DNA from 3 places in the Geobacillus sp. FSL W8-0026 genome. Region 2 is predicted to be linked to each of the others. Evidence: riboswitches for the same ligand, from Rfam matches in the RefSeq annotation. Region 2 holds a riboswitch; each other region holds the start of a gene.
The links. Region 2 has a riboswitch for cobalamin ahead of NST29_RS07000 (ABC transporter substrate-binding protein). Riboswitches for the same ligand answer to the same signal wherever they lie in the genome.
Positions count from the first base shown of each region.

Region 1: another riboswitch for cobalamin. It lies ahead of NST29_RS08770 ((2Fe-2S) ferredoxin domain-containing protein); the one in region 2 lies ahead of NST29_RS07000 (ABC transporter substrate-binding protein).
Region 3: another riboswitch for cobalamin. It lies ahead of NST29_RS13205 (ribonucleoside-diphosphate reductase subunit alpha); the one in region 2 lies ahead of NST29_RS07000 (ABC transporter substrate-binding protein).

Region 1 is NZ_CP150194.1:1,758,181-1,765,535, reverse strand. Features, by position in the region: gene cobJ (precorrin-3B C(17)-methyltransferase) at 8-1,726, opposite strand; gene NST29_RS08790 (ABC transporter ATP-binding protein) at 1,716-2,531, opposite strand; gene NST29_RS08785 (CbiQ family ECF transporter T component) at 2,537-3,265, opposite strand; gene NST29_RS08780 (energy-coupling factor ABC transporter substrate-binding protein) at 3,249-3,542, opposite strand; gene NST29_RS08775 (energy-coupling factor ABC transporter permease) at 3,547-4,290, opposite strand; gene NST29_RS08770 ((2Fe-2S) ferredoxin domain-containing protein) at 4,287-4,694, opposite strand; cobalamin riboswitch at 4,880-5,075, opposite strand; gene rraA (ribonuclease E activity regulator RraA) at 5,135-5,620, opposite strand; gene NST29_RS08760 (glycerophosphodiester phosphodiesterase family protein) at 6,124-7,005, shown strand; gene NST29_RS08755 (hypothetical protein) at 7,104-7,274, shown strand; gene NST29_RS08750 (DNA topoisomerase III) at 7,256-7,355, opposite strand, start outside.
Region 2 is NZ_CP150194.1:1,381,869-1,389,223, forward strand. Features, by position in the region: gene NST29_RS06985 (GntR family transcriptional regulator) at 1-686, shown strand, start outside; partial or broken gene nagE (N-acetylglucosamine-specific PTS transporter subunit IIBC) at 687-2,050, shown strand; gene NST29_RS06995 (PH domain-containing protein) at 2,220-2,834, shown strand; cobalamin riboswitch at 3,138-3,337, shown strand; gene NST29_RS07000 (ABC transporter substrate-binding protein) at 3,479-4,438, shown strand; gene NST29_RS07005 (iron ABC transporter permease) at 4,446-5,459, shown strand; gene NST29_RS07010 (adenosylcobinamide amidohydrolase) at 5,456-6,931, shown strand; gene cbiB (adenosylcobinamide-phosphate synthase CbiB) at 6,928-7,355, shown strand, end outside.
Region 3 is NZ_CP150194.1:2,641,744-2,649,098, reverse strand. Features, by position in the region: gene asnB (asparagine synthase (glutamine-hydrolyzing)) at 1-927, shown strand, start outside; gene NST29_RS13225 (HAMP domain-containing sensor histidine kinase) at 1,275-2,339, opposite strand; gene NST29_RS13220 (response regulator transcription factor) at 2,336-3,010, opposite strand; gene NST29_RS13215 (ABC transporter permease) at 3,192-4,007, opposite strand; gene NST29_RS13210 (ATP-binding cassette domain-containing protein) at 4,004-5,020, opposite strand; cobalamin riboswitch at 5,229-5,422, shown strand; gene NST29_RS13205 (ribonucleoside-diphosphate reductase subunit alpha) at 5,552-7,355, shown strand, end outside.

The DNA.
Region 1 (7,355 bases), 380 kb from region 2:
GCGGTTGTCAGTCGCCGCAGGCGGCCGTTTCCACAGCAGCGGCCGTTGCTTCTTCGTGACGAAACGGACCGATTTGCTTGACGCGGGCGAAAAACTTATGAAACCGTTCGTTCGGATGACCGTGTTCTTTATAGTATTCAATAATATCAGCAATGACGGTAATGATTTCTTCTTTTGGAATGCCCTCGGCGACAAGCTGGCCAGGGTGAGCGTTGCGGCCGACCGTCTTTCCTCCTAAAAACAAATCAAATTTTCCTTTGCGATACACGATGCCGATGTCTTCGCGCACCGCGCCGTAGCACGCCATCCCGCAGCCGTTGACGCCGAGCTTCAACTCTTTCGGCAACGCCATGCCCCCGAATTTCCGCGCCAATTCCTCCGCGTACGGAATGGCGTCTTTTTTCTCCCCGTCACAAAAATCGCACGCTTTCACGGTCAGGACCTCGCCGACCGGCATCACTGTCAGTCCGGCGGCCACAAGACGGGCCGTCAGCCCAGCCGGATCCTCTGTTAACCGTTCAATTTTCATATAATGGTCCGGAGTGTAAGTCATCTTTCCATCCGGCCCTACCACTTCCGCGAGCACGATAAGCTGTTCGGGAGTGAACTGTTTATTGGCCACGCCCGGACTGACGGCCGCCTCGAACAGCACCGGGGCTGGGCGCATAGACCGGTGGGTCAAGGCAGCGAGCGCGTCTTCGGCAACTTCTTTCGCCGCCATGGGACGGTCGACAGGCGGTATGGCCGACCCCGACTCCTTCGCCTGTCGGGCCGCCGCCGGCAGAGGGACGCTCGAAGCAGAGAGAGGTAAAGACGCGGATGGCACCGAAACACGAGGTCGCTCAGTCTCTGGCTCGCTGGCGGGTTCAAGAACGGGGCCACCGTTCAACGGCTTCGTCTGTTCGAGCGCCCACGGCTCCGCTTCTTTGCGCAGCCGCTCATGCGGCTTGAGCGGCTGGACGGCCGCGGTCAAATGATATTTGCGCTGATAGCCGCGCGGTGTGATCATGAGCCCATCGTGAACAAATGTCGTTGAATTGCCGATAATGACCGTCGTCAACATGCCGATTTCATGATCAAGCATATGGGCTAAGTCGGTGAGGACGATCTGCTGGCGTTCGCGGTACGCGCTTTTCACTAGTCCGACTGGCGTCTCGGGCGCCCGGTGGCGAAGCAGAATGCGCTGCGCTTCCACAATTTGTCGCGTGCGCCGCCCGCTTTTCGGGTTGTAAAGCGCGATGACAAAATCGGCCGCCGCCGCGGCTTCGAGCCGCTTTTCAATCAGCTCCCACGGCGTCAAATGGTCGCTCAAGCTGATCGTGCACGCATCGTGCATAATCGGCGCCCCAAGCAAAGCGGCGCACGAGTGAATGGCGGAAATGCCCGGAATGACTTCCACTTCAATCGGATCGTCTTTCGTCCAGCCTTTTTCAATCAACACTTCGTAGACGAGCCCCGCCATGCCGTACAGCCCGGAGTCGCCGCTGGAAATGACGGCCACCGTCTTGCCGCGCTCGGCCCACTTCACTGCCGCTTGGGCGCGGCTTACTTCCTCGGTCATGCCGGTGCTGATGATTTCCTTTCCGGCGATCAAATCGCGCACCAGCTCAATGTATGTTTTGTAGCCAATGATGACGTCGCTTTCTTCAATGGCTTCGCGGGCCCGCTTCGTCATATGGTCAACACTGCCGGGTCCGAAGCCGACGATCAACAACTTACCTCCCATGCGTTTCCCCTCCTTGTTCTTCTGGCCATGGCCGCGGCATCGAAACTTCCTTCGGCCCCCACTCCTTCCAGAACCGAACAAACAGCGACACGTCCAAACGGACCGCGAGCAGCTGGCGGCGATCGGCAAAAACGTCTTCCGGCGGTCCTTGCTTGACAATCAGGCCTTCGTGCATGACGGTGACCCAATCGGCCCATTGCCAGACGAAATCCATGTCGTGCGTGGCGATAAGGACGGTCGTTCCCCTTTGATGAATGACATCGATTTGCCGCAAAAACTGTTTCGTTTGATGCTGGTCCAAATACGCCGTCGGTTCATCCAACACAAGCAAGTCCGGCTTTGTCGCCATCGCCGAACAAAGCGTCAGCCACTTTTTCTGTCCGAGGCTGAGCTGGTGGGTCGGGCGATCGAGCCAATCACCGAGTCCGTATTCATCAACAAGCGCCGACAAAGCGGTTCTCATCTGTTCTTCATTGAACCCAGCGTGAGCGAGGCTAATCGCCAATTCATCGCGCACGAGCGGCGCAATCAGCTGATGTTCCGGATTTTGAAAAACGAGGCTGACTTCACGCCGCCAGCGCCGCCAATCGGCCCCGCGCTCATACATGTTGCTCCCTTTCCAATACAGCGCGCCCGACCGTGCCCGCAGCAATCCGTTCAAATGAAGAAACAGCGTCGTTTTGCCGCAGCCGTTTGCGCCGATGAGCGCGCATTTTTTTCCTGCTGGAATTTCCCAATCAACCCCGTTGAGCACATCGCGCGAGGAATCGTAAGCATAGCGCACTTGTTCCATCCGTAGCAGCACCTTTTTCACCCTTTCCACCAAACCATGCCGAGCAGCAGCCCGATTAACGCGGCGCCGGCCGCCATATCAATGGTATGTGGTTTTGTGTCCAACGGCTGATGCCGATAGACAAACGAGTCGATTCCTCCGCGAGCGGTAAGCGCACGCCCGAGCGCTTCGTACGATTGCCCGGCCTTCAGCCACAATTGGTACATGAGCATCCCCCCATGCCGCCAATGTGTTCCCCCGTTGCGGGCGCGCAACGCCAGCCACAGCTCAGCCGCCGCCTGCTCAAGCAAAAAGATGAAGCGGTACATCAAAAAACAAAGCTCAATAACCGCCGCCGGAAGACGACAACGCCGCAGGACGGCAAACCATTCCGGCGCCGGCGTAGTGATTAGAAGGAAAAACAAACAAGACCACGCCGCCAACGAGCGCACGGCCAATTCAGCGGCCGGCCGCAGCTGGCTATAGGAAATAGACAAATGAAAGGGAAGGGAAATAGAAATGACCATGGTCAATAAGCTGACTCCTAAAAAAACTGAAGCGGCGGCCATTGCTTTTCCATACAGCGAAAGCGGTACACCGGCGCGACCGATGATCCAATACGTCATCCCGGCCATAATGAGCAACTGTTCGCGCCAGCTGCTTATCATCCCAAGCACCAACAAGATCACCGCCATCGCCAGCTTCCATTCCGCTCGCCACGTTCGCAGCCGATTGTCGTAAGCGAACCGATCAAACTCGCGAATCATGCCCGTTCTTCCGTTCCGACCGCCCTTTATACAGGCCGATCACGTAGCCGATGACGCCGGCGCCAAGGGCGGCTTGCAGCGAAAATAGCAGCGTTTCCACTTCGCCGCCCGGCGGGGTGAAAATCGATTCAAACCACGGCCGGTAATGCGGAGCGAGCGTTTGAATCGCCCGTTCCGCTTGGTCATCGGTGCCGCCAAATTCGGAGCCGCGCGCCCACCAAAGCGGAAGAAGGATCAACACCAATACGAAAGCGAACAGCCACAGGTTTTTCTTCATCGAATCACGCCCCCTTTTCCCGTTCAAATAGCGGAGAAGCTTGGTATGAAGCGAGCCAGTTCCAGACCATCACCGTCAAAATGCCTTCCGTCACCGCCAGCGGCACTTGAGTGATGGCAAAAATGCCGGCAAATTTTAAAAACGAAGCGAGCACGCCGCCATCCGGTGCTGGAAACGCGACTGCCAATTGAACGGATGTAGTGACATAGGTCGCCAAATCCGACAAACAGGCAGCTAAAAACAGCGCCACTCGATGTGAAACAAGACCGCGCCGGTGCAGCTGATACACACTAAACGCAACCAGCGGCCCAACGACCGCCATCGACAAAGCGTTCGCCCCCAATGTCGTCAATCCACCATGAGCAAGCAGCAACGCTTGGAACAGAAGAACTAGCGTGCCGATGACAACCATCACCCACGGCCCAAACAACGCGGCCCCGAAGCCGATGCCGGTCGGGTGGGAACTGCTGCCCGTGACGGACGGAATTTTCAGCGCCGACAGGACGAACGTAAACGCCCCAGCCAAGGCCATGAGCAGCTTTTGCTCCGGATGCTCTTTCAGCGTGCGGACGAGACGACGTAAACCAACCAAGAAAAACGGGAGAAACAATCCCCACCAAAACAGCGCCCATTTCGCTGGCAAAAATCCTTCCATAATGTGCATGGCGTACGCGTCTTGTTCATTCGTCAAGAAAAAGTAACTTGTCAATAGCGCCGCGATGACAACCCAACGGCTTGTTCGCATCATTGTCGATTCGCCTCCTTCGGTTCATTGGCCGTTTTCCGCTTCCCAACCGGCGCCTCGCTTTCCCCTGCTGGCGCCCATTTGCATCCTGCCTCCTCATCAAACTCATACGTCGCCCATTCGCGAATCGGCGCCCCTTCACAAAGATGGATGCGCACCACCTCCCGCGCTTTTTCCGGCGTCATTTCTCGGTACCAGACGCCATCCGGATAGACGATCATCACGCATGCATCCTGGCAGCGGCCGTTGCAGCGCGTTCGTGTCGTATGAACAAGATCGTCTAAACCAAGACGGGCGATCTCTTCGCGCACCGCCAGCGTCACTTCCTCCCCGCCATGACGGAGGCACGTCCCGCCGTTGCAAATGAACAAATGATGCCTCATTCCCCGCAAATCCCACGTCGCCATCGAATCCCCCCTTTTGGCTAGAATGATAGAATTCAGATGCAGACAGACGAGCAGGTTTCAGGCAAAAGAAAAAGCACCTCTACAGCAGAGGTGCAGAAAAATGTATACAAAAAAGTCTTAAACGACCCAAACAGGCCTTATGCAGCCCTCATTCTCCCGCACGTCTGCCTATAGTCCCGTAGGCATCCGTCCGACCCAAACAAGGCAGGTCTCCTGACTTAGGATCATCGCTTGCGGCGCCTTCCCGAAGTTCTCTTCAGTGACTTGTTGCCGCAAAGCTCCCCATCACAGTGGCGGGCACCGTGCCGGATTTTCACCGGACTTCCCTTTTTCACCCGAGCCGGTTTGACGAGCTCAGGCACCTTGTGGGTTCTTCACCATATCTACACTGTCATGGAACAAGCATCTGTCTCCATCGTAGTACAAGCAAAACGCTACCGTCAACCGTTTTTTGCCGACAAATCGGCGCAGGCCACGACGATGCCGTCCGCATCGGCGTACACATACGCTCCCGGTTCCCAACGCACACCGCCAAACTCGAGCGCAACGTCGCGGGCGCCTTTTCCTTCTTTTCGGCTTTTGACCGGGCACGTGCCAATGGCCATGACGCCGATCGGCATCGCACCGATTTCTGCGGAATCGCGGATGCAGCCATGGATAATGACGCCAGCCAGCCCCCTCTCGCAGGCGATTTGTGCCAATCGGTCGCCGAATAACGCAACGCGGCGCGACCCTTTTCCGTCGACAACCAACACCGTCCCCGCTGGAACGGTCTCGAGCGCTTCGCGGACAAGCACGTTGTCCTCCAACACGTCAACTGTCGCAATCGGTCCGGAAAACATCTGTTTTCCGCCATATGATTGGAACGGCACCTCGCATACTTGCAGCTCGTCTAAAAATTGATCGCATAAATCGGCTGTTTTCATTGTCGCTCTCTCCTTTCCCTTTTTGCATTCGCCACCATTCGCCAAAGTCCTGCTGACTACGCTTTTTTTTGCGGCGCTGTTTATATTTGAAAAAGATGTGGAGTTTTGCTAAACTAGACGTTGAACGTATTGGCTCGTCCTCGCTGTCCGGCGAACGAAAAAACGGCCCCACACGACATGGCGGAAGCCGTTTTTGCCTGCCGGCTACGCGGCAAAAGCCGCCCCGTCCGGCCATTCAGCTCGGCTAGCTGGATTCGAACGAGCGCATCACGGAAGTCAAAGTCGGTTGCCTTGCCGCTTGGCTATAGCCCAACGTCTTTGTTGGCACTTACAGTAGGCAGCAACAACCCTCCCCGTTCGAATCAAAACGCATACCATTTTGCAAAAGGAAGCAAAATACAAATAAGGATTCATGTCCCGTGCGTTTCACCACATCTTTACCATCGCTTCACAATCGCTTCATTTCAATAAAGTATAATGCAAAGAGAAAGGGGGGAACGACGTTGCGCCGAACCGCCGCCCTCCGCCAATGGCTTCATGTGTTGTGGTTATTGTGCCTGCCGCTCGGCCTCGCCGCATCAACCGCCGCACAGCCGTCCGTCGCCCCGAAACCGATCATCATCGCCCACCGCGGCGCATCCGGACACGCGCCGGAGCATACGCTCACGTCCTACCGCCTCGCCGCCCGCATGCAGGCCGACTATATCGAAGTCGATGTGCGGGCCACCCAAGACGGGAAGCTCGTCGCTTTGCATGATGCCACACTCGCTCGGACGACAAACGCCGAAACCGTTTATCCGCGCCGATCGCCATGGCAGGTCAGCGATTTTTCAATTCGTGAGCTCAAAAAGTTGGATGCTGGCTCGTGGTTGGCTCCGCGCTTTGCCGGCGAGCGCGTCCCGACGCTTGATGAGGTCATTCAGATGTTGAAAGCGGAGCGTGTGGAAGCCCCGTTGTACATCGAAACGAAACAGCCCGGCATCGAAAAGGCCGTCGCGCACCTGCTGCAAAGCCATCACATGTTGCGCCCCGGCCGCGTCATGTTTCAATCGTTTTCCCGAAAAAGCCTCGAGGCGCTGCGCCGGCTCATTCCGCGCGGCATTCCGCTCATCCAATTAATCGACGGAAGGGAAGCGCAACATTGGGACGATCAACGGCTGAGACAAATCGCCGCCTACGCCGATGGCATCGGCTTGCCGCTTTCGGCCGTCACCAAAGAGCGAGTGCGCGCCGCCCATCGCCGCGGGCTCATCGTCCACGTCTATACCGTCAATGCAACGCACGATCTGGCGCGCCTATGCGCCATGGGCGTGGACGGGATCTTTACCGACTATCCCGACCGCCCGGCTCGCATCGCCGCTTGCCGCCGGCCGCCCGACCATTGACTAGCCTTCAAGGAGAAAGCCGGGATTCTAGTTTACATAATATTATTATTGTTTAAAAATGAAATCGTTTCCATCTGATCCGATTCGGTGTATCCTTTATGAAAAAGGAGGCCGCCGCGCTAAGCGAGCCGGAGCGGCTGATGGAACGGATTCAAGAGCCGCAAACGGAGGAACCGGCAAAAAAGGACGGGACGCCATCGGTCCGCCCTTTCGCCAAGCGCCCCGCCCCCTATTTCCTCTGTTGCCTTCATTACCGCTTCGGAAACTGAAACGACAATTTCTTCTCGTTTTCATCCCACACAAGGACAGCGTCAAACGTTTTTCCGCCTTTTTTGAATCCTTTAATGACA
Region 2 (7,355 bases):
AATATATAAAAGAAAAAATCGAAAAAGGAGAGTGGCGGCCGGGCGAGATGATCCCGTCGGAGCGGGAGTGGGCAGAAACGTATGACATCAGCCGGATGACCGTTCGGCAGGCGGTCAACAATTTAGTGAACGATGGCTATCTCGTCCGCCGGCGCGGGAAAGGAACGTTTGTCGCCGCCAAAAAAATCGAGCAGCCGCTGAAAGGGCTGACGAGCTTTTCCGAAGATATGCGGGCGCGCGGCATGGAGCCCGGCACGATCGTCCTCCGCTTTGAGACCGTTCCCGCTTCCGAGAAGCTGGCTGAAGGACTTGGCGTCACAAAAGGCGATGACCTTTATGAAGTCCGCCGCCTCCGGTTGGCCGATGGCTTGCCGATGGCGCTGGAGACGCTCTACATTCCCGTCCATCTTGTTCCCGGGCTGACGCGTGATGTTGTAAGCGGTTCCGTCTATGAATTTATCGAAAAGGAAACAGGATTGATCATCGGTTCTGCTGTTCAAACATTGGAAGCGTCCGTCGCCCGCAAGCTGGAGGCTGAGCATTTGCAAGTGAAAGAAGGGGCGCCGGTGCTGCTGCTTGAGCGCCGCACCTGCCTTGATGACGGCCGGCCGTTCGAAGTCGTCAAATCGGTGTACCGCGGCGACCGGTACAAATTTATGATTGAAATGGAAAGGGGAGGAGTATGAATGTTAGGCTTTTTGCAGCGGCTTGGAAAAGCGTTAATGCTGCCGATTGCCGTTTTGCCGGCGGCTGGATTGTTGCTTCGACTCGGCAAGCCGGATTTATTAGATATTCCATTTATCGCTGCTGCAGGTGATGCGGTGTTTTCCAACTTGGCGTTGATTTTCGCCATCGGCGTGGCGATCGGTTTTGCCAAAGACGGCAACGGCGCCGCCGCTCTGGCCGGCGCGATCGGCTGCTTTGTGCTAACGAAGGGCGCTGCCGCGATTGATAAAGACATCAATATGTCTGTATTAGGTGGCATCATCTCCGGGGTGATCGCCGGACTTTTATACAACCGCTATCATGATATCAAGCTGCCCGACTGGCTCGGCTTTTTCGGCGGCCGGCGGTTTGTGCCGATCGTGACATCGCTTGTCTCGTGTTTGCTCTTGTTTTCGGCTACATTTGGCCGCCGATTCAAGACGGCATCAACGCGGTTGGCCATTGGATCGTTGGCGCTGGGGCTGTTGGCGTCGGCATTTTCGGGTTCTTAAACCGGCTGCTGATTCCGGTCGGATTGCACCATGTGTTAAACAGTTTTGTCTGGTTTGTCTTTGGCGAATATAACGGCAAAACCGGCGATTTAAGCCGCTTTTTCGCCGGTGACCCGGATGCGGGCATTTTTATGGCCGGCTTCTTCCCGGTGATGATGTTCGGTCTCCCGGCGGCAGCGCTGGCGATGATCGCCGCGGCGAAAAAAGAGCGGCGCAAAGCGGTCGCGGGCGCGCTCCTTGGCGTGGCGTTAACATCGTTTTTAACTGGGATTACGGAACCGATCGAATTTTTGTTTATGTTTTTATCGCCGCTCTTGTACGTCGTTCATGCCGTGTTGACCGGCTTGTCGCTCGCAGTGGCGACGGCGCTTGACATCCACCACGGGTTTACGTTCTCGGCTGGGGCGATTGACTTTTTCTTAAACTACGGCATTGCGAAAAAACCGTATTTGTTGATTGTTCAAGGACTCATCTATGCCGTGATCTATTTCGTTGTCTTCTATTTCTTGATTACGAAGCTGGATTTAAAAACGCCGGGGCGTGAAGACGACGTAGAAGGCGAGTTTACCGACAGCGAAGCGGCGCAGTCGGGCGTCAAATACGAGGACCTTGCTGCAAACTATATCGAAGCGTTGGGAGGAAAGGATAATCTCGCACAAATTGACAATTGTGTCACACGCTTGCGCCTAAAAGTGAAAGACATGTCAAAAGTCAACGAAGCAGAATTGAAACGTTTGGGAGCGAAAGGTGTGCTTCGCCTCAACCAAACGGACTTGCAAGTGATTGTTGGCACGGATGTTGAATTTTTAGCCAATGCGATGAGAAAACGGTAAAAAGCGAAATGGTTGGGCCGTTCAATGGTTGGCAAACATGAAACTTTTTTTTGCCCTCCACGTATGACTATAGAGGATGCGGTGCTCTGCCAAAACAACGTGCGTTGCTGCTCGTTGCGGAGCGGCGCGAGCCAATGAAAAATGGAAGGGGTCGGGGCGAGAAATGAGCATGTTTGGAAAAGTCGCGGCCGATGTGCTTGGATTGAGCGACATCGGTTCGGTCATTCAGCCGAAAGACTACGACAAAGTCGATGCCGATGATTATGTGATGCACGAGGATGGAGAAAAAATCTACTTCCTTATTAAATCGAAATCCGATGAGTATTGCTTCACCAACCGTGCGCTCATTCATCTGGACGGCACGAGCGCAACAAGCAAAAAACGGACGCTGCGCCGCTACGATTACTACAAGCATCCGATTTCCGACGTGTCGCTCGAGACGGCCGGAACAGTCGATTTGGACGCGGAAATCAAATTCAAAATCGGGTCGCACGCCTACTCGATTGATGTGCATAAAAAACATATCGAGGAACTGAAAGATTTGTATAAATCGCTGCTTGCGATCGCCGACATTTGCCGCGAAAATGAAATGAAGCTCGACTATGCCGAGCGGAGCCTCGAGCTGGCGACCAAGGTGTTTGCCAATATGCGCGGCGACGGCGCCAATGTGTCGGCTGATTTTCAGGCCGTGAATGAATACGCGTTTCGATGGCTGACGGAAGCGAAAAAGAACTATACGGTGAAAGATTTCGGCTTTGTGTTTGAAAAATACATCGAGCAGTGAGGAGATGAAACTTGCATTCGGGAAAGACGCCGGGCCAGAGGGGCGTCTTTCCTGTTTTTCAAAGGAACGCGTCGTTGCCAAACGGTGAAGGGGAGAAAGTGGAGGTAGGCAACGTGGCGGCATTGGACATCGCGGCGTTCGATGCAACGGTGCCTGCGGCGTTCCGTACAAAACACGGACACTGGAGCCGAGCTGCCTGACCGCAAAAATGGATCGATGACCGCCGGCCGCCAGCCTGCTGTAAATTCATAGTTGTCAAATGCCAAGCCTTGCTTTAATATAAAAATGTCCATATCCGATAACTCAATCAACTCGCAGCAAGGTGCCGAAAAGGCTTAATAGGGAATCCGGTGGGAATCCGGAGCTGTCCCCGCAACTGTCAATGCGGACGAAATGAAATCGCCACTGTACGGACGGATGGCTTGTGCTGTTTTCCGTACGGGAAGGCTTCAGAGTAGGATGACGCATGAGCCAGTAGACCTGCCTTGCTTGCTGCGGTTTCCGAATCTTCGGGGGGTGAGACGCGGAAACAGTCGCATAGGGCATAGTTGTGCCCATTGGTGGTCTGTTTCCCGCTCATTCCCCGACCGGACGGAATGGGCGTTTTTTTATTGTCCATACATCATTGAAGGGGGGACGTACGGATGAAGCGTTGGAAATGGTCTGCGGCGCTCGCTGCTCTCCTCCTTTTGGCCGCTATGCTTGTTGGTTGCAGCAGCGGAGCGGGCAGCAGCGCCCAGCCGACAAAAAAAGAGGAGCCGAAAGCGGAACAATCGGCGTTTCCGGTGACGGTGAAAGACGGCTTGGGGGAAGAGGTCACCATCAAAGCGGAACCGAAAACGATCGTTTCGCTCATCCCGAGCAATACGGAAATCGCCTACGCGTTAGGGCTCGGTGAAAAAATCGTTGGCGTCAGCGATTTTGACAATTACCCTGAAGACGTCAAGACGAAAACGAAAATCGGCGGCATGGAGTTTAACGTTGAGAAAATTCTTTCGTTGAAGCCGGATCTCGTCTTAGCTCATGCGTCAAGCGCCCATAACTCGCGCGATGGCTTGCAGCAATTGAAAGACGCCGGCATCACTGTGCTTGTCGTCAATGATGCGAAATCATTTGCGGATGTGTACGCCTCGATCGAGCTCATCGGCAAAGCGACAGGAACGGTGGACAAAGCGAAGCAAGTGATTGAAGGGATGAAAGAAAAGCTTTCGCAAATCGAAGAAAAAGCGAAACAAATTCCGGCGGACAAGCGGGCGAATGTGTGGGTGGAAGTGTCGCCGCCGCCGCAGCTGTATACGGCCGGCAAAGGAACGTTTATGGATGAGATGCTGCAAGTGATCGCGGCCAAAAACGTCGCCGGCGATTTGGAAGGCTGGCCGATGGTGACCGAGGAAAAAGCGGTGGCCTATAAGCCAGATGTGATCATCACGACATACGGCGGGGCGAAACAAGTGCTCGAGCGCGCGGCTTGGAAAGATGTGCCGGCGGTGAAAAACAAGCGGGTGTATGATGTCAACACCGATTTGGTCAGCCGGCCGGGTCCGCGCCTCGCCGAAGGGGTCGAGGAACTTGCCAAAGCCATTTACCCGGAAGTGTTTCAGTAAACTACCGATGTATATCATGGCCGTTACGGCGGCTGTATTTTCGCTGCTCGCAGGGGTATCGACAGGGTCGCTGTCGATTCCCTTTTCTTCTATTATCGAGATTCTCGCGTCGCAATGGCTCGGAATGCCGCTCTCGTCGGACGTTCCTTCCGACTGGGTGCCGATTGTGATGGCGATCCGCCTGCCGCGCGTCGTGCTCGCCTTTTTGGTTGGCGCTTCGTTGGCGCTGGCTGGGGCGGCGTTTCAGGGGCTTTTGAAAAACGCGCTCGCCGACCCGTACACGCTCGGTGTTTCATCCGGCGCGTCAGTCGGCGCGGTGCTCGTGATCTTCCTTGGCTGGCAATGGCCGTTGTTCGGCACGTTTACACTGCCGATCGTCAGCATCTTATGCGGCATGGCGACGCTTGCGGCCGTCTTGGCGTTCACCCGCGCCGTCGATCGGCGGATGGCGGTGGAGACGATCATTTTAGCCGGCATTATTTTCGGGGCCTTTTTTAGCGCCTTCATTTCGCTCATGATCGCTTTGACCGGCGACGAATTGCGGCAAATCATCTCTTGGCTGATGGGAAGCGTGGCGATGCGCGGATGGAAATACAGTGGATTGCTGTTTCCGTTTTTCCTCATCGGTGCCGTGGTGTTGATCGCCAACGGCCGCGAGTTGAACGCGTTCGCGTTCGGCGAAGCGGTGGCGCTTCATGTCGGCGTTGACGTTGCGCGCCGGAAAATCGTTATTTTGACGGCGGCCGCCTTTCTCACCGGAGCGGCGGTGTCGGTGTCGGGGACGATCGGCTTTGTCGGGCTTGTCGTTCCCCACATCGTGCGGCTTTTATGCGGGCCGGACTACCGGGTGCTTTTGCCGCTATCGCTCTTGTACGGCGGGGCGTTTCTTGTGTTCGCCGATCTGGCGGCGCGGACGATCATCGAGCCGCGCGAACTGCCGATTGGCGTCATCACTTCGCTCGTCGGCGCTCCGTTGTTTGCCGTTTTGTTTTTCCGAAAAACGAAGCGAAAGTTGGGATGACGATGCTGCAAGTGCGAGAGGTGTCGCACCGATACGGGACGACTCAAGTGCTTGACCGGGTGACGTTTTCCGTGGAGAAAGGGGAGCTGTTTGGCATCATTGGGCCGAACGGCAGCGGCAAGACGACATTGCTCAAGCTCATCAGCAAAGAGCTGCCGCTGGCAAGCGGCGAGATTGCCATCAGCGGTCGGCCGCTTTCCGAATTGTCGACAAAACAGTGGGCGCGCTTGGCCGCCGTCCTGCCGCAAACGTTGGAAACGGCGCACGGCTATACGGTGAAAGAAACGGTGGCGCTCGGCCGCTACGCCCATCAGCGCGGCTTGCTTCCAGCGTGGACGGCGGAAGATGAAGCCGCCGTTCAAGAGGCGCTCGCCGTTGTCGGCCTCGCCCACAAAATGGATGCGCCGCTGGAGCGGTTAAGCGGCGGCGAGCGGCAGCGGGCTTATTTGGCGCGGGCGCTCGCTCAAGAGCCGCAGCTGCTCTTGTTGGATGAGCCGACCAACCATATGGATTTAAGCGGGCAAGTCCGGCTTTTGGACCGGCTTACTGCAGCGGCTCGTGCCCGCGGTTTGACGGTGGTCGCGGTCTTTCATGAGATGAACGTCGCCAGCCTGTATTGCGATCGGGTGCTCGTTTTAAAGGACGGGAAAACAGCCGCGCTCGGCGCGCCGGCGGACGTCATGACGCCAGCGCTGCTGAATGACGTGTTTGCCGCTCCGGTCGTGCGCCAAGCGCATCCAGCGGCGGCCAAGCCGATGTTTTCGTTTGTGCCGCAACATCGCGAGGAGAAAACGCCGCTCCTCGGTGGGCTGCGCCCGGTTTTTTTGGCCGATGCGGTCGTTCTTGCTTCACCAAGGCCGCTGCGCGTCTTGTCGTCCGCTTTGGTTGGCGCCGGATTTCAATGGGCGACCCATTTCGTCAACCGCCAGGTCGGGCTGGATTACGACTGCGGCGACGCGGAAGAGGAGATGCGCCGCTATTTGAAACGGCACGGCTTTTCCCCGGAGCGGACGATCGGCATGATGACTGCCGTCGATGTCCATGACGCCGTTTGGCTTCAAGAGGAAAGGAAAGGGTGTTCGGCCGCGGTGTTAGTCACCGCCGGCGTCGGCAATGCGGTCGACGCGGCCCGAGCGTGGCGGCATCAGCCGGCCGCCGCGAAGCCGGGAACGATCAATATGATCATTGTCGTCGATGGGACGCTAACGGAAGCGGCGTTCGTGCAAGCGGTGATGACGGCGACGGAGGCGAAGGCGAAGGCGCTTGCCGAGCGGTCGGTTTGCGATCCGGAAACGCGAACGCTGGCTACCGGCACATCGACCGACTCGCTGGCGGTGGCGGCGACGCAAACAGGGCGGTCGTTTCCCTACGCTGGAACGGCGACCGAGCTTGGCCGCACGCTTGGCCGGCTTGTGTATGAAGCGACCATCGAGGCGCTCGATCGCTACGAGCGGCGGAGGGGAAAGCGATGACCCATTTGACGGCATTGGCGTTAGCCTTGTTTTTGGATGCGCTGGTGGGCGACCCGCGCTGGCTTCCGCATCCGGTGCGAGGCATGGGAAAACTGATCGCTTCGCTCGATCGCCGCTGGAATAACGGAACAAAGAGAAAAGCGAAAGGGGTAGCGGCTTTGGTCGTCGTGTTGGCTGTTGTTTACGGGCTGTCGGCGCTCGCGGTGGCGGCAGGGTATGCGGTGTCTCTGTACGTAGGGGTGGCGGTCGAGTCGGTGCTCATTTTCACCGCCATTGCCACGAAAAGCTTGGCTGTTGCGGCGGAAGAGGTGCGTCGGCCGCTTGAAGCGGGCGATCTTTCCAAGGCGCGCCAGGCGCTGTCGATGATCGTCGGCCGCGACACCGAGCGGCTCGATGAAGCCGGCATCACTCGCGCCTGCATCGA
Region 3 (7,355 bases), 1.3 Mb from region 2:
AAAATTATGTGGCATATGGATGATCCGTTGGCGGATCCGGCCGCGGTGCCGCTGTATTTTGTCGCCCGTGAAGCGAGAAAGCATGTTACCGTGGTGCTTTCCGGCGAGGGGGCGGACGAGCTGTTTGGCGGCTATAACATTTATCGTGAACCAGAGTCGTTGCGGTGGTTGGAGCGGATGCCGGGAGCGGTGAAGAGCGTGCTGCGCTTCATCGCCAAGTGGCTTCCTGACGGGGTGAAAGGGAAGAGTTTTTTAGAGCGCGGCACGACCCCGCTTGAAAAACGGTATATCGGGAACGCCAAAATATACAGTGAAGCGGAAAAGGCGGCCTTGCTCAAAACGTATGAAAAAGGCCGTGAGTATACAACGGTGACCGCACCGCTCTATCAAGAAACCGTTCATTATCCGCCGGTCAACCGGATGCAGTACATTGATCTCCATACATGGCTGAGAGGCGATATTTTAGTTAAGGCCGATAAAATGACGATGGCGCATTCGCTTGAGTTGCGGGTGCCGTTTCTGGACAAAGCGGTGTTTGCAGCAGCTGCTACGATCGCTCCGGAGATGAAAACCGCCAACGGCACGACGAAATATATTTTGCGCAAAGCGGCCGAAGGCATCGTGCCGGATCATGTATTAAACCGGAAAAAATTAGGGTTTCCTGTGCCGATTCGCCACTGGTTGAGAAACGAAATGTATGATTGGGCGAAACAGCTCATTCACGACAGCGAAACGGACCACTTGTTCCATAAAGACGTGCTGTATCGCTTGCTCGATGAGCATGCGCAGCAGAAAGCGGATCATAGCCGCAAGCTGTGGACGGTGTTGACGTTTATGATTTGGCATCAAGTCTATGTGGAAAAGAAGTACGATTTTGCTCAATCCGTACAAAACGAGAAGCGGCCAGCGTCTGTTTTGGAGGCGTAGCAGAGAAAGGAAGCGTCCCGGGGCTCAGCCGGGACGTTTGTTCATCTCTTGATTGAAAGAGGCTGACTTTCAAGTGAAGGAATTCAGCCCGTTTTGATATTCGAAACAGAAACCCATTGTTTTAGAGGGTGGTGAAAAACCATGATTTCCTTGAACATGGTCTGTTTTTTTGTTCAGACAAAAAACAATTTCGTAAGGTTTCTCCATTTTAGAAATCCTCCCGCTCAACCAAAGTTTTCTATTCCATCACAACCTTCTAGATGACGAGAGCAATGTCGCGAAATGGGCGTTTCACCAAAAGGAAGAACATGCTGCTCGTTTGTTTTTGTCATAGGGAATGGAGAGGGCTAAGAAACCGGACCATGAACGGGGAGTTCCACCGTAAAAGTCGCTCCTTCTCCCGGCTGGCTCTGCACGGAGATGATTCCATGATGGATATCGACAATCTTCTTGGCGATCGACAACCCGAGCCCGCTGCCCCCTGCGGCGCGATGGCGGGATTTATCGGCCTTATAAAATCGTTCAAAAATGCGGAGCTGGTCATGTTCGTTGATTCCTGGCCCTGTATCGGAAACGGTGACGATGGCTTGTTCACCGCGGCGTTGTAGCTGGATGGTGATGGTTCCCCCTTTCGGTGTAAATTTAATCGCATTATGGATCAAGTTCAGCCATACTTGGCTAAGCAAATCTTCATCGGCTGTAATGATGACTTTTTCAAGCAGGACACACATGTCCAATTCTTTTTCCGCCCACTGTGGCTCGCAGTGAAGAATGAGTGTTTGCAGCTGTGTGTCCAAGCGATAGGATGTGGGATGAAACGGGTAGCGATCAGAGTCTAACATCGCCAACCGCAGCAAATTCTCACTTAACTTCGACAAACGGACGCACTCCGTTTCAATAATGTCGAGATAATGCAACCGCTGTTCACGGCTTAGGTCCTCGTTTTTGAGCGCTCGGGCGAACCCGCGGATCGATGTGAGCGGAGAGCCGATCTCATGAGACACATTAGAAATAAATTCTTGCCGCATTTCTTCCATGGCCTGCAAATTCGCGGCCATGTCGTTAATGCGTGTCACGAGTTCGGCAAACGGATGATTCCGTCCGCCCCAGTCAGCCTGTAGGTTTACTCGAAAATCGCCTTTGGCGATTCGATTAATGGCATCTATTAAGTGCTGCCAAAATACTTTTTCGCGCTTTCGCAAAAAAGGACTGATCGCGCTCATAGTCATCCCGAACAGCAAAAAGCCGAGGATCGATGAAATGATTTGACGAACGAGCGGGTGCGGCCGCCAAGCGAATCGGGTGTAGAGCGCTTCTGTGATGAAATATGCCGCAGTCCAAAAGAGAGAGACGATGGACATTACAGCGATAACCGTCAAGATGGATTTAAGCACAAATCGCAATCGTTTCATGACTGTGCCTCCAACCGATAGCCGAGCCCGCGAATCGTGCGGATGGAAAATGGAGAATCTGGTTGGGCAAACCGTTCGCGCAACCGTTTGATATGCACGTCCACTGTTCGTTCATCCCCATCATAATCGTAGCCCCAGATCTGTTCAATCAACTCGTCGCGTGTAAACGTTTTGCCCGGATAGCTGGCCAATTTAAAAAGCAGTTCAAATTCTTTCGGCGGCAAGAAGATCTCTTGGTCTCCCAAACGGCATTCGTACGTCTTGCGGTTTAACGATAAACGGCCTATTTGTACGATTTGCGATGTAGCGATTCGATACCGTTTGAGCAATGCTTTGACCCGGGCGACGAGCTCAAGTGGGTCGAACGGTTTGACAAGATAATCGTCCGCCCCGAGCTCGAATCCTTTCACCTTCTGTCTTGTTTCCCCTTTGGCCGTCAACATTAAAATGGGGACATCGTCGTAGTCGCGCAGTTCGCGACATAGCTCCCAACCATCCATTTCCGGCATCATAATATCCATAATGACCAAATCCACTTTCACCGTTTCCAATACGTCAAGTGCTTCTTTTCCGTTAGCCGCCTCATGGATTGTAAATCCTTCTAAGTTTAAAAAGTGGCTGACGAGTTCGCGGATATGCGCGTCATCATCGACGATTAAAATTCGTGCCATCGTCATCCCCTTTCATTGTCCTTTCATGCTATTTTCCATTGTGTCGCTTTTGCTTGGCCTTCGTCAATGTTGAAGCTGGTTCGTTTATAATTTCGTCGTGACAGCAGATAATGAAACGATGGGTTTGATTCTTAATATTCATTGGAGAAGCGGGGATGCTCATCGCGGACATCCCCAGTGGTTATGCCCGGCGCATATAGACACGAACGGTGATCGGAGCAAAGATCGCAACAATGGCTGCCGCGCCGAGCAAGGAGAGGACGAAATCGGTGCCTATCGTTCCGTGATTCGTCAACTCGCGGACGGCCGCGATCATATGGGAAATGGGATTGACTTTGGCAATCCATTGTAGCCAATCGGGCATCGTCTTGATCGGCACGAACGCATTCGATACAAACATCAGTGGGAACAACGCCAGCATGGAGATTCCCTGTACAGCGGCCGCATGACGGGCAATGACGCCGAAGAAGGCAAAGATCCAGCTGACGGCCCACGCGCATCCAATGGCGAAAACGCCTGCAAGCGCCACACTGGCGATCCCTCCTTCCGGACGGTAGCCGATAAGAAATCCCATGGCAAACGTCAGGGTGGTGGCGATGACATAGCGGACTACATCGGCTAATAACGCCCCAGCCAACGGAGCGATGCGGGCGATCGGCAGCGATTTAAAGCGGTCGAACACGCCTTTATCCATATCATCGCGAAGTTGAACTCCTGAAGTGACGGAAGCCCCGATCAACGTTTGGATGAGAATGCCGGGAATGATCATGGGCAAGTAGTTATGAACATTCCCCGCGATGGCTCCACCAAAGATGTAGGTAAACATCAAGGTGAAGATAATCGGCTGAAAAGTGACGTCAAATAATTGTTCGGGTGTGCGCCGCACCTTCAACAAACCACGATAGGCCATCGTCAGCGAATTTCGTACAGCTTGGGAAACGCTTGTACGGTTTTTATGTTGGCGTTTGACCTCCAATTGAGGAGACACTGGTTTCATCTCATCGCTTCCTCCCTTACATCATTGGATTCATCTGCACGTTTTTCCACTCCATGGCCGGTAATGGTCAGAAAGACCTCATCGAGGGTTGGTTTTTGCACACTTAACTCGGTTAAGTGGATGCCCTCTTGACGCAAGGCGATAAGCAGGTCCGTCACATGGTCTGGATCGGCCATCGGCGCCGTGATGTTCCCGGTTTCTAAGGATACTGTCGGCCGAACATGGAGAACGCGCTCAATGATGCGCTTGGCCGTTTCGATCTCTCCAGGATGTTGCAGCTTGACTTGCAATGACGATTGACCGATGGACGCCTTGAGTTCATCGGGTGTCCCTTCAGCGACGACTCGGCCGTGATCAATTACGGCGATGCGGTCTGCCAATTCGTCCGCTTCTTGTAAATATTGGGTTGTCAGCAGCACCGTTGTCCCCATATTCACCAAGCGCCGGATCGTTTCCCACATTTGATTGCGCGTGCGCGGGTCGAGTCCGGTGGTCGGTTCGTCAAGAAAAATGAGCGGCGGCTGGGCAATGAGGCTGGCGGCGAGATCTAGACGCCGGCGCATACCGCCAGAGAAATGTTTCAATGGGCGCTTGGCTGCTTCTGTCAAGCCAAATTCCTCCAATAATTCGCTTGTTTTTCGCCTTGCTTCTGTTCGGCTCAGTCCCAGAAGCCTAGAAAAGATCATTAGATTCTCTGTTGCGCTGAGCGTTTCGTCAACAGAGGCGTATTGACCGGTGACACCAATCAATTGCCGGACGATTTGCGGTTGTTTGACGACGTCGTACCCAAAAATTTGGGCGGAACCGGCGTCCGGGCGCAATAACGTCGCTAACATTCGGATTGTCGTTGTCTTGCCGGCACCATTGGGGCCCAGCACACCATAGATGGTGCCCGCGCGCACACGCAAATTGAGACCGTCCACGGCCCGGTGGTCGCCAAAGGTTTTCACCAATTCGTGTGTTTCCACTGCCCACTCTTGATGGGCGGGTGAGATTTGGGGTTTGTATCCCATTTTGTGTCCCCCTCCTTCGTATGATTCTCGTACATGGTGAATCGTAGCATGCTTTTATGAACGGAATGTGAACAACGGCATGATTTTTTGAGGAAGAGAAAATTTGATTCACCCACTCTTGCAATTCTCCCGGTTTTGGTATATGCTTGTTCCATCAGGATGATCATCCACTATATATTGTTTTGTTCTCTTTTTTAAACAACTATATATCGTTGCGCCAAGCAATGGTGTCCATCAGGACTTAATAGGGAATCCGGTGCGAATCCGGAACTGCCCCCGCAACTGTATGTGCGGACGAAATGGGATGGCCACTGGCGGCAAGAGCCATTTAGCGCCGCTGGGAAGGACCCAAAGTAGGACGATGCACGAGTCAGGAGACCTGCCTTGCTTGGAACGTTTCATGTTCTTCGGGGTGTGAGAAGATGAAACGATAGGGGAAAAGAAAAAGGGAGTTCGTCTGCCTTTTTCCGTCTGTCGTTTCATCCGCTCGCCTGCCCGAGCGGATTTTTTTATGGAGGAGAGGGGAAACGAATGACAGTGTCGACGAAATCAATTGTTGTCGATGATCAAGGAAAAGAGAAAGCATTTTCGCGCGAGGAGTTTGCTAGGTTGGTGGAGCAGGCGGCGGCCGACTTTGTCCGTTTGTCGCTCGAGGAATATGAAGAACGTGTATGGCAGCTTCTCAGCCGAAAAGAGATGGTCACCTTCCGGCAGCTGTATCAAACCGCCATTTTGGAAGGGCTGTCGTATATTAGTGAGGAGGAGCCGGAATGGACGTTTGTGTGCGCCCGCCTGTATTTGCAGCAACTGTACCGCGAGGCAGCGCGGCATCGCGGGTACGAGGAGCGCAAGCGGTATGGCGATTTCTACTCGCTCCTTGTTGCGCTGACGGAACAAGGAGTATATCATCCGCTGCTGCTTGAACGTTATACGAAAGAAGAAATTACGTCCATCGGTGCGCTTCTTGATCCGGAGAAGGACAAGTTGTTTACGTACATAGGGTTGCGCACGCTTGCGGATCGGTATTTGGCCCGCGATTATGAGCGGCGGCTGTATGAGTTGCCGCAGGAGCGATTTTTGGTTATCGCCATGACGCTTATGGCGAACGAACCACAGCAGCGGCGGCTTGAGTTGGTGAAGGAAGCGTATTGGGCGTTAAGCAACCTATACATGACCGTGGCGACGCCGACGCTTGCCAACGCCGGGAAGTCATACGGCCAGCTGTCGAGCTGCTTTGTCGACACGGTCGATGACAGTTTGCAAGGGATTTACGACAGCAACACCGACATCGCCAATTTATCGAAATCAGGCGGCGGCATTGGGGTCTATTTAGGGAAAATCCGGTCGCGCGGCAGCGACATTAAAGGATTCAAAGGGGTCTCCTCCGGCGTCATCCCGTGGATGAAGCAGCTGAACAACACAGCGGTGAGCGTCGATCAGCTTGGGCAGCGAAAGGGAGCTATTTCCGTCTATTTGGATGTGTGGCATAAAGATATTTTTGCGTTTCTCGATGCGCGGCTCAACAACGGCGACGAACGGCTGCGGACGCATGACTTGTTCACCGGCGTTTGCATCCCTGATTTGTTCATGGAAATGGTCGAACAGCGCGGCGACTGGTATTTGTTTGATCCGCATGAAGTGCGGACGGTGATGGGATTTAGTTTGGAAGACTTTTATGATGAGGAAAAAGGGAAGGGCAGCTTTCGGGAGAAATATTGGCAATGCGTCAACGAACCGAGGCTGTCGAAAGAAAAAGTGCCGGCGATCGAAGTGATGAAAAGCATTATGCGCAGCCAGCTCGAGTCGGGGACGCCGTTTATGTTTTACCGCGATGAAGTGAACCGACAAAATCCGAATCGCCATCTCGGGATGATTTACTGCAGCAACCTTTGCACGGAAATCGCGCAAAACCAAAGCCCGACGGTGATGAAGCGGCAATATGTGAAAGACGGAGTGATTGTGATCGAAAAAATCCCGGGCGATTTTGTCGTCTGCAATTTATCGTCGATCAACTTGGCGCGTGCGGTGACCGATGGGGTGTTGGAGCGGCTCATCCCGATTCAAATGCGGATGCTTGATAATGTCATTGATTTAAATCACATTCCGGTGCTGCAGGCCGGTTTGACGAACGAAAAATACCGCGCTGTCGGGCTTGGCACTTTTGGCTGGCATCATTTGCTGGCGTTAAAAGGCATTCGCTGGGAGTCAGAGGAAGCGGTCCGCTACGCCGATGAACTGTATGAAACGATCGCGTATTTGGCGATTCAAGCGAGCATGGAGCTCGCCAAAGAAAAAGGGAGCTACCCGGCGTTTGCCGGATCGGATTGGCAGACGG